Regions from separate parts of the Paraburkholderia sp. HC6.4b genome, predicted to be linked through region 2. Evidence: riboswitches for the same ligand, from Rfam matches in the RefSeq annotation. Region 2 holds a riboswitch; the other holds the start of a gene.
The links. Region 2 has a riboswitch for cobalamin ahead of cobW (cobalamin biosynthesis protein CobW). Riboswitches for the same ligand answer to the same signal wherever they lie in the genome.
Positions count from the first base shown of each region.

Region 1 (7,616 bases), on a different contig from region 2:
AACACTTCGGGTACATCAGACTGAGTGACGCGCACACCCGTGCTACAAATTTCCGCAACCGTGCACATGGCATTGGTTCAAGGAATGTATGACCTTGGCGAACCAGGCAGGGAAGCTAAACCGATGAAGCTACAACCCAAACCGTTCAACACGTGACCGATTCGAAACCGGCCCACTACTGCTTACTGCAAGCTGTACTGCTCGATCACAGTACCTAGCTGTTCGTTCATTTGCTGCATTGTACGCCGGATTTCTTCAGCGGGAAATGCTTCTCCGTGTCGCACGCTGCTTTGCAGCTTAAGCAGTTCCGATGCCAGCGACAGCGCAGCCATCACCGCGATGCGATCGGTGCCGCGCACGTTGCTGCCGCTGCGGATTTTCTTCATCTCGGCGTCGACGCGCGCGACCGCCTCGAGCAGCGCGCCTTCCGTTTCCGGCGAGCAGGCGAGACGATAGGGTACTTCGAGAATCGATACTTCGATCTGCTTGGTGGTCATGCGCTTTCTCCGTGTCGGCTCACGTCGCTTTCCGCTTCCTCGTGTCCGGGCTGGGCGGACTCGAGCAGATCGAGCTGGTTATCCGGTTCGCTGCTCGCGCGTGCGCGCGGCAATTTTTCGAGAATCGCATTCAGGCGCACCTGAGCGTCGTCGATCTTGGCGGACAGCGCGTCGCGTTCCGCCTGCAGTGCGTCGCGCTCTTCGCGCAATTGCGCGAGTTCCGCATGCGTGGCTTGCACTTCGGCACGCGTTTGCGCGAGCTGCTCTTCGAGCGCGAGCCGCGCTTCGTTGTGGCGCTGGCTGATCGCAATCAGCTTGCCGATGTTCTGGGAGAGTGATTCGAGTTCGGTGAGCATGTGCTGCGTCCTCTAAAGACATCGCATTTTAGCGCGGAATATTACAGGTTCCGACAATTGTCTCGTTTCGAGACGTAACAGCATCGCTACGTGCAGGTTCGTTGCATGTCGTGTCGTCGACCATAAGGTAAAAAACCGGTAATCCATCGGACAATAACCTGCATTCAACAGAACCGATTGCGCTCCGGTCGACCTTTCTTGACGCCCCGCGAGGCCGCTCGTAAACTTCCCGCACTCTGGTGCCCGCGCGCGCTTCTCGGCGTGCGCAGTTAAACGGGAAGCAGGACGCGCGCGGTGCCAAAACCGGATGCGCGAACCTGCGCTGCCCCCGCAACGGTAAGCGACCGCATGTGATGTGCTCATGCAGGTCGGTCCTGATCGCAAGGTTGGAAGTTCAACGTGCGAGTGTGCCACTGCGCGTCACGCGTGGGAAGGCGGGATCGATGTGTCGTAGCCCGGATACCGGCCAGAAAAGAGGGACGTCCCCCCGCGAAAACGCTAAACAAGGGGGCGCCTCGTGACGCGTCGGCCTGCGGGGAAGCAGGCCGCGCACGCTATCCACAGGAATGTCATCCCATGCTGTCCCCCATCGCCCGCGCAACGCTGCTCGCGTTCGCGAGCCTGCCGCTCGTCGTGCATGCGCAAAGCGCCGAGCCCGCGTCCGCGTCTGCGACGCCGTATTCGTCTTCATCGTCCGCCACGGATGCTACCGCCGCAAACGCTGCAATCGCTGCCAATGCCGCCTCCACCGATGCGCCGGGCAACGTGCTGTCGCCGATCGTCGTGACCGCGCAACGCGGACCGCAAGCGTTGCGCGATGCGATCCCGCAGACTACGCAGTTCGATCAGCAGGACATCGCCGACACGACCGCGACCGATCTGCCCGGCCTGTTGCAACTCGCGCCAGGCGCGCAGATCTCGCGCACGGGTGGCCCCGGGTCGACCACGAGCCTCTTTCTGCGCGGCGCATCGTCGACGCAATCGCTGCTGCTGATCGACGGCGTGCGCGTCGATTCGGTGAGTCTCGGCTCAGCTCAACTCGCACAGATTCCGCTCGATCAGGTCGATCACGTCGAAGTGGTGAACGGCAACGTGTCGGCGTTGTATGGCTCGGGCGCGATCGGCGGCGTCGTGCAGGTGTTCACGAAAGACGGCGGCGATCATCCGCCGCGTTTCAATTTTTCGGTCGGCTACGGCAGCTATCGCACGCAGACGCAAACGGCCGGCGTGAACGGCGCGCTCGATCAGGACGGCCGCACGACTTTCAATATTTCGCTCGCGCGCACGAAGGACGACGGCTTTTCGTCGCTCAATCCGCTCGAGGCGCCGAACGCGAATCCGAACGCAAACGGCAATCTGAACGAGAGCATCAGCGCGTCGCTGCGTCACAAGTTCACCGACAGCTGGGACGCGGGCGTCAGCTACTTCCAGTCGAACAACGACAACAGCTACGACAATGCGTACGGCGAGCCGACCGATCTGAACAATCTCTATAGCAAGGTGCGTCAGGTGTCGGTATTCGCGAACGGCAAGCTGACCGACTGGTGGACCACCCACGTCACGCTCGCCGAGGGCGACGACCGCAGCGTGTCGAACACCAATGGCATCTACAACGGCCGCTTCGATACCGACAATCGCCAGTACACGTGGCAGAACGATTTCGCGCTCGCCGCGCACCAGAAGCTGCAATTCGGCTACGAGCATCTCGACCAGACGCTCGACTCCGACACGTTCGCCGCGCCCGACCGTCACGTCGATTCGGTCTTCGCGGGCTACAGCGCGCGCTTCGGCCGCAACCAGATTCAGGCCAACGTGCGACGCGACCAGTACTCCGATTTCGGTGGAGCGAACAGTTACTATCTCGGCTACGGATTCGACATCACGTCGCGCTGGAAGGTAACCGCAAGCTATTCGGATGCGTTCCGCGCGCCGAGCTTCGACGATCTGTACTATCCGATCAGCGGCAACCCGTCGATCCAGCCCGAGCGCAGTCATTCGGTCGAAGCCGGTTTGCAGTACGCGACCGATGCGCTCGGCGTGATGCGTCTGAACGCATTCCAGACGCGCTATACGAATCTGATCGACTACGTGCAGACGATCCCCGGCATCTACCTCGCGGAGAACGTCGGCCGTGCGAAGGTGCAGGGACTCGAGGGATCGTGGAGCGGTCATGTCGGCAAGACCGACGTGCGCGCAACGGTGACGCTGCAGAACCCGGTCGATCTCGACAACGGTACCGACCTCGTGCGGCGCGCGCGTCGGTTCGGGTCGTTCGCGGTGAATCGCAGTATCGGTGGATGGCGGGTTGGCGGCGAGTGGATCGTCAGCGGTCCGCGTACCGATAGCACGGGCAACCTCGGCGGTTATGGCATCGTGAATCTGTCGGCGCGCTACAACGTCACCAAAGCGTGGTACGTCAGCGCGCAAATCGACAATCTGTTCAACAAGGATTATGAAACGGCCTACTCGTATAACTCGCCGCGACGCGGTGCGTATCTCACGCTCGGCTGGCAGCAGCAGTGACGCGCGCGCCGGGGTGGCCGCATGCGTGAGCGCACGCGGATGAGCCGCGCGTCCGCTTCGCTATGCGCCGCGATGGCGACGCCGCGCCCGATGAACGCGAAACGCGCGGCCGCGATCTGGCTCGGCCTCGCGCTCGCCGCCGTGGCGGTGCTCGGCGCGTCGCTGGTGCTCGGCAGTGTGCCGCTCGCGCCGTCGCGCGTGCTTGCGGCGCTCGTGCCGACGCACACGTTCGGCGGCACGGGCAGCGACGATCTCGCCGGCGAAATCGTGCGTACGTTGCGTTTGCCGCGCGCGCTCGCGGGCTTCGCGTGCGGCGCGTTGCTCGCGCTCGCCGGCGCGCTGCTGCAGGTGCTGCTGCGCAATCCGCTGGCCGAGCCATACGTGCTCGGCGTGTCGGGCGGCGCGGCGACGTTCGCGCTCGTTGCGATGATCGCGGGCGGCGCATGGTGGCTCGTCGATGCGAGCGCGTTCGCGGGTGCGTTCGTGTCGATCCTGCTGGTGCTCGGCCTCGCGCGTCGCGAGCTATGGCGCGGCGAGCCGCAGGACACGTCGCCCCGTTTGCTATTGACCGGCGCGGTGATCGCGGCCGGGTGGGGCGCGCTGATCACGCTGCTGCTCAATCTCGCGCCCGACAGCCGTCTGCGCGGCATGCTGTTCTGGCTCACCGGCGACCTCAACGGCGGCGCGCTGCCGTGGACCGCGCTGATGGCGCTCGCGCTCGTGTTGCTTGCGATCGTGCCGGCCGCGCCGCGTCTGAACGTGTTGCTGCGCGGCGACGCGGCCGCCCAGGCGTTGGGCGTCGCCGTGATGCCGCTGCGTTTGCGTGTGTACCTGGTCGCGTCGCTGGCGGCGGCCGCGGCGGTGACGACCGCGGGCACGATCGGCTTCGTCGGTCTCGTCGTGCCGCACATGCTGCGGCTCGCGTTCGGCAACGATCAGCGCATGCTGCTGCCGGCGGCCGCGCTCGGCGGCGGTGTCGCGGTGATGGGCGCGGATCTGATCGCGCGTACCGTGATCGCGCCCGCGCAATTGCCGGTCGGCGTGATCACGTCGCTGGTCGGCGTACCGGTGTTCCTGTGGATGCTGCTCAAACGCCGCCGATGATACGAGCCAAACCCAGCCCCACCTGTTCGATGCTGAGCACGCAGCGCCTGACGTTGCGCGCCGGCGCGCGCACCTTGCTCGACGCATTCACCCACGCGTTCCATGCGGGCGAAATCTGGTGCATCGCCGGGCCGAACGGCGCGGGCAAGACCACCTTGCTATCGACGCTGGCGGGGCTGTTGCATCCGGCGGCGGGCCATGTCGAACTCGATGGCGTGCGCGTGGCCGACTGGCAGCCGCTGCCGCTCGCACGGCGCCGCGCGCTGATGCCGCAAAGCGCGGCCGATGCGTTCAACGCAAGCGTGCTCGACATCGTGCTGCTGAACCGCTTCCCGCATCTGGGCGGCTGGGGCTGGGAGCGCGACGAGGATCGCGCGGCCGCGCGGGCGGCGCTCGAACGGCTCGGCCTTGCGGACTTTGCGGCGCGCGACGTGCTGTCGCTATCGGGCGGCGAGCGTCAGCGCGTTGCCCTCGCGGCGGTGCTGTGCCAGGACGCGCCGCTGTTGCTGCTCGACGAACCGTTGTCGCATCTCGACCTGCATCATCAGGTCGACTGTCTCGAAGCGCTCGCCGCATGGACGCGCGAACCGCGCCGTAGTGTGCTGTTCTCGTGCCACGACCTGAACCTCGCGCGCCGCTTCGCGACGCACGCGTTGCTGCTCGACGGCGCGGGCGGCGCGTATGCGGGCCCAGTGCGCGACGTGCTGACGCCCGCGTTGACGAGCCGCGCGTTCGGCTATCCGCTGATTCTGATTCGCGACGGCGAGCACGAGGCGCTGATACCCGCGCCGCGCGCGCGTCACGAATCGCCTGCCGGCCATGACGCACAGTCAGGCTGATATTTATTCCTATCCCTTGTTTCGATCACACCTATGACTCGCATCCCACACCCAGCCGGTTTGCCCGAAGTCGCGCCGCTCGATCAGACGCTACGCGCCGAACTGCAGCGGATCATCGATACGCGCACCAAACCGCCCGGCAGCCTCGGCCGGCTCGAAACGCTGGCGCGCCAGATGGGCCTGATCCAGCGTAGTACGCGTCCCACCGTGCAGCGTCCCGCGATGATCGTTTTCGCGGGCGACCACGGCATCGCCGCCGAAGGCGTGAGCCCCTATCCGCAAGCGGTGACCGCGCAGATGGTCGAGAACTTCATCGCGGGCGGCGCGGCGATCAACGCGCTCAGTCGCGTCGCGGGTCTCGAGCTCGAAGTGGTCAACGCGGGCATCGCGACGCCGCTGCCGTCCACGGACCGACTCGTCGACATTCCGGTCGGGCCCGGCACGCGCAACTTCGCACACGAAGCCGCGATGACGCACGCCGAAGCGCTCGCCGCGATGCAGGCGGGCGCCGCGCGCGTGCGTCATCACGCGGCGCTCGGCACGAACGTGATCGGCTTCGGCGAGATGGGCATCGCGAACACCTCGGCGGCCGCGTGTCTGATGAGCCGCCTGTGCGGTGTGCCCATCGACGAATGCGTCGGCCGCGGCACGGGTCTCGGCAATGCCGGACTCGCGAAGAAGCGCAACGTGCTCGCGGCGGCGCTCGCGCGCCATGCGGATGCACGCGCGCCGCTCGACGTGCTCGCGACCTTCGGCGGCTTCGAAATCGCGATGATGGCGGGCGCGTATCTGGCGGCCGCCGAGGCGCGCATGACCATCCTCGTCGATGGCTTCATCGCGACGTCCGCGCTGCTGGTCGCCGATGCGTTCTCGCCCGACGTGCGCGAGTACTGCGTGTTCGCGCATGCGTCGAACGAGGCCGGGCATCGGCGCATGCTCGATCATTTCGGCGCGCAGCCGCTGCTGTCGCTCGACATGCGGCTCGGCGAAGGCACGGGCGCCGCGCTCGCGGTGCCGTTGCTGCGCGCGGCGGTGGCCTTCGTCAACGAGATGGCCAGCTTCGATTCGGCGGGCGTCGCCGATCGCGAACCGTGAAGCGCGCGAGCACGCGCTTCGCGATAACGCGAAGCTCGGCCCGCAGCGCCGTGAACCTGCACTCGCCACGTTCATGAACCCGCTCGCGGAACTGCGCTATTTCTTCACGGCGCTCGGTTACTTCACGCGCGTGCCCGTGCCGCGCTGGGTCGGTTTCGAGCCGCATTATCTGAACGCCGCGGCGCGCTATTTTCCGCTCGTCGGCGTGTTGGTCGGCGGCTTCAGCGCGCTCGTCTATCTGGCCGCGCTGCGCGTGTTTCCGGCGAGTGTCGCGGTGCTGCTGTCGATGGCCGCGTCGCTCGTGGTCACGGGCGCATTTCACGAGGACGGTCTCGCCGACTGCATCGATGCGTTCGGTGGCGCCTATACGCGCGACGATGCGCTGCGCATCATGCACGACTCGCGCATCGGTGTTTTCGGCGCCATCGCGCTCGTGATCGCTCTGGCGATCAAGTGGCAAACGCTCGCGGCATTGTCACCGCTGCGCGCCGCAAGCCTGATGCTTGCGGCGCATGGCGCGAGCCGCGCGTGCGCGATCAGTTACCTGGCCACGCTCGACTATGTGCGCGCGGCCGGCAAAGCCAAGCCGGTCGCGCAGCGTTTGAGCGGGCCGGCGCTGTTGTGCGCCGTGCTGTTCGGGCTGCCGTGGCTGCTGTGGCCGAACGGCCCCGGCATGCCCGACTGGCGTTTCGCCGCGCTCACGTGTGCTGTGCTGTTCGCGCTGCGCTTTGCAATGGGCCGTTATTTCGTCAGACGCATCGGCGGCTATACCGGCGACTGCCTCGGCTTCGCGCAGCAGATCTTCGAATTGAGCATCTACCTGGTGGGGCTTGCATGGATATCGTCCTGATTCGACATCCCGCTGTCGCGCTCGAGGCGGGGGTTTGTTACGGCCATAGCGATGTCGCGTTGGCGGAAAGCGCCGAGGTCACGTCCAATGCGTTGGCGGTGAAGCTCGCGAGCTTGCAGGTGCCGGCGCCGCGTGTGCTGATCACGAGTCCGCTTACGCGCTGCGCCGCCCTAGCGACCGAGATCGCGAACGACTTCGGCTGCGTGGTCAGCCACGACGAGCGCCTGAAGGAAATGGATTTCGGCGAGTGGGAAGCGCAGCGCTGGGATACGATCGATCGCGCGCTGCTCGACGACTGGGCCGCCAATTTCGAACATGCGCGCGCGCACGGCGGCGAGAGCGTCGCGCAATT
Region 1 covers NZ_JACHDC010000005.1:323,648-331,263, reverse strand. The annotation lists RNA gene ssrS (6S RNA) at 1-116, opposite strand, end outside; gene HDG34_RS10165 (cell division protein ZapA) at 183-497, opposite strand; gene HDG34_RS10160 (ATPase) at 494-853, opposite strand; cobalamin riboswitch at 1,074-1,339, shown strand; gene HDG34_RS10155 (TonB-dependent receptor domain-containing protein) at 1,430-3,376, shown strand; gene HDG34_RS10150 (iron ABC transporter permease) at 3,416-4,480, shown strand; gene HDG34_RS39015 (ABC transporter ATP-binding protein) at 4,510-5,319, shown strand; gene cobT (nicotinate-nucleotide--dimethylbenzimidazole phosphoribosyltransferase) at 5,353-6,414, shown strand; gene HDG34_RS10140 (adenosylcobinamide-GDP ribazoletransferase) at 6,488-7,264, shown strand; gene cobC (alpha-ribazole phosphatase) at 7,249-7,616, shown strand, end outside.
Region 1: another riboswitch for cobalamin. It lies ahead of HDG34_RS10155 (TonB-dependent receptor domain-containing protein); the one in region 2 lies ahead of cobW (cobalamin biosynthesis protein CobW).

Region 2 (7,616 bases):
GATCGCGATGTGCTTGCCTTCGAGCAGACGCGGCAGCACTTCGGGCGAGGGCACGCCGAAATCGACCGGCGCCGGCAGTTCGGCGAGCGCGGTCGACGCGAGCGTATCCGCCGCGCGTTCCAGGCGCGCTTCGAGATCGTCGATTTCATCGGCCTGGTGTAGGCCGAGGTGGCGGTCGGGCAGCGTGATCTCGTCGCTCGCGGCGAGGTGGCCGCACCAGCGCAACTCGGGCGGCAGTGCTTCCTGCAGCATCTGCGCGTGCCGAGCCGAGCCGACGCGATTCGCGAGCACGCCGTGGAACGGCAGTTGCGGTCTGAAGCGCGCAAGGCCGAACGCGACCGCGCCGAAGGTCTGCGCCATCGCCTGCGCGGAAATCACCGCGAGCACCGGCACGCCGAACGTGGTCGCCAGATCGGCGCTGCTCGGCGTGCCGTCGAACAGGCCCATCACGCCTTCGATCAGGATCAGATCGGCTTCTTGCGCCGCCCGCGCGAGCAGGTTGCGGCATGCGCTTTCGCCGACCATCCACAGATCGAGCGACAGCACCGGCGCGCCGCTCGCGCGCGCGAGGATCATCGGATCGAGAAAATCCGGCCCGGTCTTGAACACGCGCACGCGACGTCCGAGCCGCCGGTGATAGCGCGCGAGACCGGCGGTGATCGTGGTTTTGCCTTGTCCCGACGCGGGCGCGCTGATGAACAGCGCGGGGCACGCCCCGAAGGAAGTCCCCTGGGGGGGCGCCCCGGACGAAGCCCAGTTGGGGGATGCCGACATCGCTCAGAACTCCACGCCGCGCTGCGCCTTCACACCTTGCTCGCGATACGGATGCTTGATCGCGCGCATTTCGGTGACGAGGTCGGCGGCTTCGATCAGCGCGTCCGGCGCATGGCGTCCGGTCACGACGACGTGCAACATCGGCGCACGCGCGTTGATCACCGCGAGCACTTCGTCGAGCGGCAGGTATTCGTACTTCAGCACGGTGTTCAGCTCGTCGAGGATCACCATCTGGTAGTCGCCGCTTTCGATCATCCGCCGCGCTTCGTTCCAGCCTTTGCGCGCGGTCGCCATGTCGGCCTCGCGGTTCTGGGTGTTCCACGTGTAGCCGTCGCCCATCGTGACGAAATCGCATTGCGCGATCGCGCCGAGGAAATCGCGCTCCGACGTATGCAGCGCGCCCTTGATGAACTGCACGACGCCGAGCCGCATGCCGTGGCCGAGCACCCGCACGGCCATGCCGAACGCGGCCGTGCTCTTGCCCTTGCCGGTGCCGGTGTTGACGATCAGCAGGCCTTTTTCGACGGTCGCGCCGGCCTGCTTCTTTTCGTGGCCTTCGCGGCGGCGTTCGGTCATGCGTTGATGCGATTCCGGATCGGTTTTCATCGAGGGTCCTGGTTTTGAGAGGCGGGATAGGATGGGGGCGCGTCGCTAAGGGCAGCGTTGTTCGCCGCTGCGATCGCCACCGTGATGCCGGCGTGCGCGGTCTTGCGTACGATCAGACGCGCGTTTTGCGCGGTTGCGGTGGAGTCCGGCGCCGTTGCCGCCAGCAGCGCGCACGGCTCGCACACACCATCGACACCGAGCTGCGCGTGTGCCGCCGCCGACGGCGACGCGACCGGTACCGCGGCGATCTGCTCGCGGCTGAACAGTTGCAGCGGCAGCTGATGACGTGAGCAGAATTCGAGCAGACCGGCTTCGTTGGCTTTGGTGTCGATCGTCGCGATCGCGCGGATCTGCTCGAAGGCATTCGATCCGAGCGCTGCGCGGACGGCGGCTTCGATCTCAGCGGCTTCGCTGTGCAAGCGGCAACCGATGCCGACGCTCAGCGTTTTGATCGCGCGTCCGAGTCCGTGTCGTGTCGCGCTCGCTGCCAGTTCGTGAGCAACGCGGGCGTCGCGTTTGGCCGCATCACGCGCCAGCGCGAGCGACGCCACACCGCCGATCACGACGATCGCCGGCGAGCCGAGCCCCGCACGCGCCACCGCCTCGGCGAACTCGCGAAGCGGCGCGAGCACATGACGCTGCTCAGGCCGCGTCGCCGACTCGATCGCCGCGCACGGCGTGTCGGCGGACATGCCGGCCGCGAGCAATGCGCGGGCGATCTCGCCGAGCCGGCGCATGCCCATATAGATCACCAGCGTCATGCGCGTCGCGGCGAGCGCGGCCCAGTCCGGTTCGCCACTGCCGCCGGCGCCGTGGCCGGTGACGAACACGACGCCCTGCGCGAGATCACGATGCGTGACCGCGATACCGAGCGCCGCGGGCGCTGCGATGCCGGCCGTGATGCCGTTGATCACGTCGACTTCGATACCCGCGGCCTGTAGCGCCTGCAACTCTTCGCCGCCGCGGCCGAACACGAACGGATCGCCGCCCTTGAGCCGCGCGACGCTGCGCCCCGCGCGCAGATGCCCGAGCATTTGCGCGACGATGTCGGCTTGCGGCGTCGACGGATGGCCGCCGCGCTTGCCGACGTACACGACTTGCGCGTCGGTGCGCGCAAACTGCAGCACGTCGGGATTCACCAGATCGTCGACGAGCACGACATCGGCCTGCGCGAGCGCACGGGTGGCCTTCAGCGTGATCAGTTCGACGTCGCCGGGACCGGCGCCGATCAGCCAGGCGCGCGTCATCGCGGCGTGCATGGCGCGCGCCATGCGGTGATGGAAGAAGAGACGCGGCGTGCGACAGCGCGCGCGGCGGTGAATATAGAGGTCATGCGGAACTGCGAATCCGGGCACGCGCGATGCCGCGCTGCTACGCCTTCACATCCGTTCCCCGCGGATTCCGGCGGCCGGCGGCGCCACGTGATGCACGGATGCAATGCGGCACCGCCTCCGCGTCTGGCCGGTATCCGGGCTGGCGGCCTCATGCGCTTCGCCTTCCCGTCCCGGTTTGTGGATTCGCGGGACAGTGGCATCAAAAAACGCATGCGCGGCACGTCGGAATCGAAGGCGAATCGAATCGCGCGCCGCAGGTCGCTTACCGTTGCGGGGACAGCACAGGTTGAACGCGCGAGGCGCTGCCTGTTTCCCGTTTAACTGCACACGCGAGCGCATGTGCGGGCACCAAACGCGCGCATACGATAGCACATGGCGCCTTGCCGGATAAGCCTCGGCGGCGCTTTCCGGCTCGCTGCGTTGCTTGACTGCGCAAGGCCGCGGGCCTACACTCGCACGCACTTTGGGTGCTCGCATGCGCGCTCGTGCACATGCAGTTAAACGGGAAACAGGGAGCCACCTGCTCTGGAGCGGCTAACCTGTGCTGTCCCCGCAACGGTAAGCGAAAAGCGGTTCCGGCTTGATAGCCGGGCACCGCAGTGCCGGCTTCGATGTCCTCGCGCAAGCTCGCGTGGACATTTCACCACTGGACGAGAAACCACTCGGCCGGGAAGGGGAAGCGGCGCTTTCGCCAGCCCGGATACCGGCCCAACGAAGCAGAACGACCGCCGCGGGGATGCGGCGGCGCGTTCATGACCTCAGTTCCGCTTTCTGTATTTCCGTTGTCGCGGCCATGCCGTCGTTCGTCCCCGTGTCTGGTGATCGCTGGTACTGCTGCGCGTGCTTCATTCGCTCCATTCGCCAGCCGACGCGGACCCACGCGCGGACTTTCCGGCATACCGATCAACGCCAAGGGATGGACCTCACGATGCAAACTCAATTGCGCAAGATCCCCGTCACGATCGTCACGGGCTTTCTCGGCAGCGGCAAAACCACGCTGCTGCGGCACATTCTTCAGCATGCGGGCGGCAAGCGCATTGCGGTGATCGTCAACGAGTTCGGCGAGCTCGGCATCGACGGCGAAATCCTCAGGGGCTGCGGCATCGGTTGCGATGAAAACGGCGTCGAGACCGAAGGGCAATTGTATGAACTCGCGAACGGTTGTTTGTGCTGCACCGTGCAGGAAGAATTTTTCCCGGTGATGGAAAAGCTCGCGGAGCGCCGCGATGAACTCGATCACGTGCTGATCGAAACGTCGGGCCTGGCGTTGCCGAAGCCGCTCGTGCAGGCGTTCAACTGGCCGCAGATCCGCAATGGCTTCACGGTCGACGCGGTGGTGACGGTGGTGGACGGCCCGGCCGCCGCGAGCGGCCAGTTCGCCGATAACCCGCTCGCCGTCGATGCGCAACGCAAGGCCGATCCGAATCTCGATCACGAGTCGCCGCTGCACGAGCTGTTCGAAGACCAGTTGTCGGCGGCCGATCTGGTGATTCTGAACAAGACCGATCTGATCGACGACGCGCGGCAGCACGAGGTCGAAGCCGCGATCCGCGCGGAGATTGCGCCGCAGGTGAAGATCGTACGTGCGCAGCGGGGGCGGCTCGACCTGCATACGCTGCTGGGCCTCGAAGCGGCGTCGGAAGAGACGATCCACCTGCGTCATGACCACCACGGTTCCGCCGACGACCCCAATCACCACCACGATGAATTCGATTCGGTCGTCGTGCAGGCATCCGTACCGTCGCGCGACGCGGCGCTCGCCGCCTTGCAGGCGCTCGTCGAAACCCACACGATTTACCGTGTCAAAGGCTTCGCGGCACTGCAGGGCGCGGCGATGCGTCTCGTGATCCAGGGCGTGGGCCGGCGCTTCGACAGCTACTTCGACCGGCGCTGGCAAGCGGGTGAAAATGGCGACGGCGCGTTGAGCCGCTTCGTGCTGATCGGCGCAGACCTCGACCAACACGCGCTGCAACAGGCGTTCGACGCGGCGCTCGGCGCGACGTCGAACGCGACGGCATAAACGGGCGCACCAGCATGCATCTGCTGCGCACGACGCCGGGCGGCTTCGTCGACGATACGCAGGGCGTGATCCGCATCGATCAGCAGCCCGCCGAGATCGTCGTGCTCAGTTCCGCCGACACCACGCTGTCGCTGCTCGCGAGCGTAGTGCCGCGTCTCGGCGACGGCTTTCCGAGCGTGCGGCTCGCGAACGTCACGTATCTGCGTCAGCCTGCCTCGGTCGATTTCTATCTGGACGACGTGTTGCAGCATGCGCGCGTGGTCGTCGTCGATCATCTCGGCGGCGAAACGTATTGGCCGTACGGCATCGAGCAGGTGGTCGCGCTCGCGCAGCGCAAACAGCAAACACTCGCGATGTTTTCCGGCGATCTGCAGGAAGACCCGAACCTGCTCGCGCGCAGCACCGCGAGCGCCGGGTTGTGTCAGCAGCTGTGGCGCTATCTGCGCGAGGGCGGTCCGCAGAACGCCGAGGCGTTTTTGCGCTGCATCGCGTATCGCGCGCTCGACTGGGGGCGCGAACCCGATCCGCCGCGCGCGTTGCCGGCCGCGTCGCTGTATCACCCCGAGCGCGATACCCCCATCGTCGCCGACTGGCAGGCGCGTTGGCGGCAAGACGCGCCGGTCGTCGCGATTCTGTTCTACAAGGCGCATCTGCAGGCCGCCAATACCGCCGTGTTCGATGCGCTGATCGACGCGCTCGAAGCGCAAGGGCTCAATCCGCTGCCGCTCGCGATCACGTCGCTGAAGGATGCGGTGAGCCGCGATGTCGTGCAGTCGCTGTGCGCGCAACATGGTGTCGCGCTCGTGCTGAACACGACTGCGTTCGCCGCTTCCGCGATCGACGACCCGGAGCCGCTCGCGCTCGCCGGCGACGCGCCGGTGTTTCAGGTGATCCTGAGCGGCGGCAATCGCGAAGACTGGCTGAAGGACAACCACGGCCTCAATTCGCGCGACATCGCGATGCATATCGCGCTGCCCGAAGTGGACGGGCGCATCATCACGCGCGCGATCAGCTTCAAGGGGCTCGCGTATCGCTGTGCGCATACGCAGGTCGACGTGGTCCGCTATCAGCCCGACCTCGAACGGGTGCGCTTTCTCGCCGAGCTGAGCCGGCGCTGGTGCCGTTTGCGTTCGCTCGATAACGCCGACAAGAAAGTCGCGTTGATTCTCGCCAACTATCCGATGAGCGAAGGGCGCATCGGCAATGGCGTCGGGCTCGATACGCCGGCGTCGGTGGTCGGCATTCTGTCGATGCTGCGCGATGAAGGTTATCGTGTCGGCGAACTACCCGAAAACGGCGACGCGTTGTTGAACAGGCTGACCGAAGGCGTGACCAACGATCCGGTCGTACGCGATCTGCGTCCGGCCCTGCAAAGCCTCGCACTCGACGACTATCTCGCGCATTTCAACGCGTTGCCGGCGAGCGTGCGCGACGCGTTGAACGCGCGCTGGGGCAAGCCCGAGCAGGACCCCACGCTACGGCGCGGCCGCTTCATGATCGCCGGCTGGCGCTGCGGCCAGGTGTTCGTCGGCATTCAGCCTGCGCGTTCGCGCGAGCACGGCGACTACGCGAGCTATCACGATGCGGAGCTCGTACCGCCGCACGCATACCTCGCGTTCTATTTCTGGCTGCGCCATCAGTTCGGCATCGACGCGGTCGTGCACGTCGGCAAGCACGGCAACCTGGAATGGCTGCCGGGCAAAAGCGTCGCCTTGAGCGACGCGTGCTGGCCCGATCTGATTCTCGGACCGATGCCGCATCTGTATCCGTTCATCGTCAACGATCCGGGCGAGGGCAGCCAGGCGAAGCGGCGCGCGCAGGCGGTGATCATCGATCATCTGATGCCACCGCTTACACGCGCCGAAAACTATGGGCCGCTGCAGGACCTCGAACGCCAGGTCGACGAATACTACGAAGCATTAATGGTCGATTCGCGTCGCGCGAAGCTCTTGCGTCGCACGATTCTGACGACGATCGTCGAGCATCGGCTGCACGAAGAGCTGAGTCTCGCGGCGCCGAACCGACAGGACGATGAAGACGCGCTGCTCACACGCGTCGATGCGTGGCTGTGCGAGCTGAAGGAAGCGCAGATTCGCGATGGCCTGCATACGTTCGGACAGTCGCCGCGCGGCGTGCAGCGGCGCGACACGCTGCTCGCGCTCGGGCGCTTTCCGGTCGGCGATGGGCGGGCCGGCAAGGCGGGGCTCGTCGACGCGCTGGCGCGCGATCTGCGCATCGATCATCGGTTCGACCCGTTGACGGTGGATTGGGCCGCCGCATGGGACGGCCCGCGACCCGAGGTATTGCAGCGGGTCAGCGATGCGCCGTGGCGACATTACGGCGATACGCGCGAGCGGTTGGAATTGCTCGCGGGCGAGCTGTTGCGCGGCGTCTGCGATGTCGATTGCGATGATGCGGATCGTTCGCAGGCCGTCCCCGTAGCCGACGAAAGTCTGCCGCAAGCGGCACAGGTGATCGCACGCCTGCGCGACGACGTGCTGCCGCGTCTCGACGCCTGCGGCCCGCAGGAAATGACGCAGCTAAAGCGCGGCCTCGAAGGACGTTTCGTGCCGCCAGGTCCGAGCGGTTCGCCGTCGCGCGGTCGGCCCGACGTGCTGCCAACCGGCCGCAACTTCTATTCGGTCGACACGCGCGCGGTGCCGACGCAAGCCGCGTGGGCACTCGGCCTGAAATCGGCGCAGCAACTGATCGAGCGGCATCTGCAGGAGCACGGCGATTATCCCCGCGCGATCGGCCTGTCGGTCTGGGGCACCGCGACGATGCGCACCGGCGGCGACGATATCGCGCAGGCGCTCGCGCTGCTCGGCGTGCGGCCGAAATGGGCGCCGGGCAGCCACCGTGTGACGGACTTCGAGATCATG
Region 2 covers NZ_JACHDC010000039.1:4,155-11,770, reverse strand. The annotation lists gene HDG34_RS37780 (cobyrinate a,c-diamide synthase) at 1-774, opposite strand, end outside; gene cobO (cob(I)yrinic acid a,c-diamide adenosyltransferase) at 778-1,380, opposite strand; gene cobA (uroporphyrinogen-III C-methyltransferase) at 1,377-2,627, opposite strand; cobalamin riboswitch at 2,822-3,082, opposite strand; cobalamin riboswitch at 3,163-3,441, shown strand; gene cobW (cobalamin biosynthesis protein CobW) at 3,643-4,734, shown strand; gene cobN (cobaltochelatase subunit CobN) at 4,749-7,616, shown strand, end outside.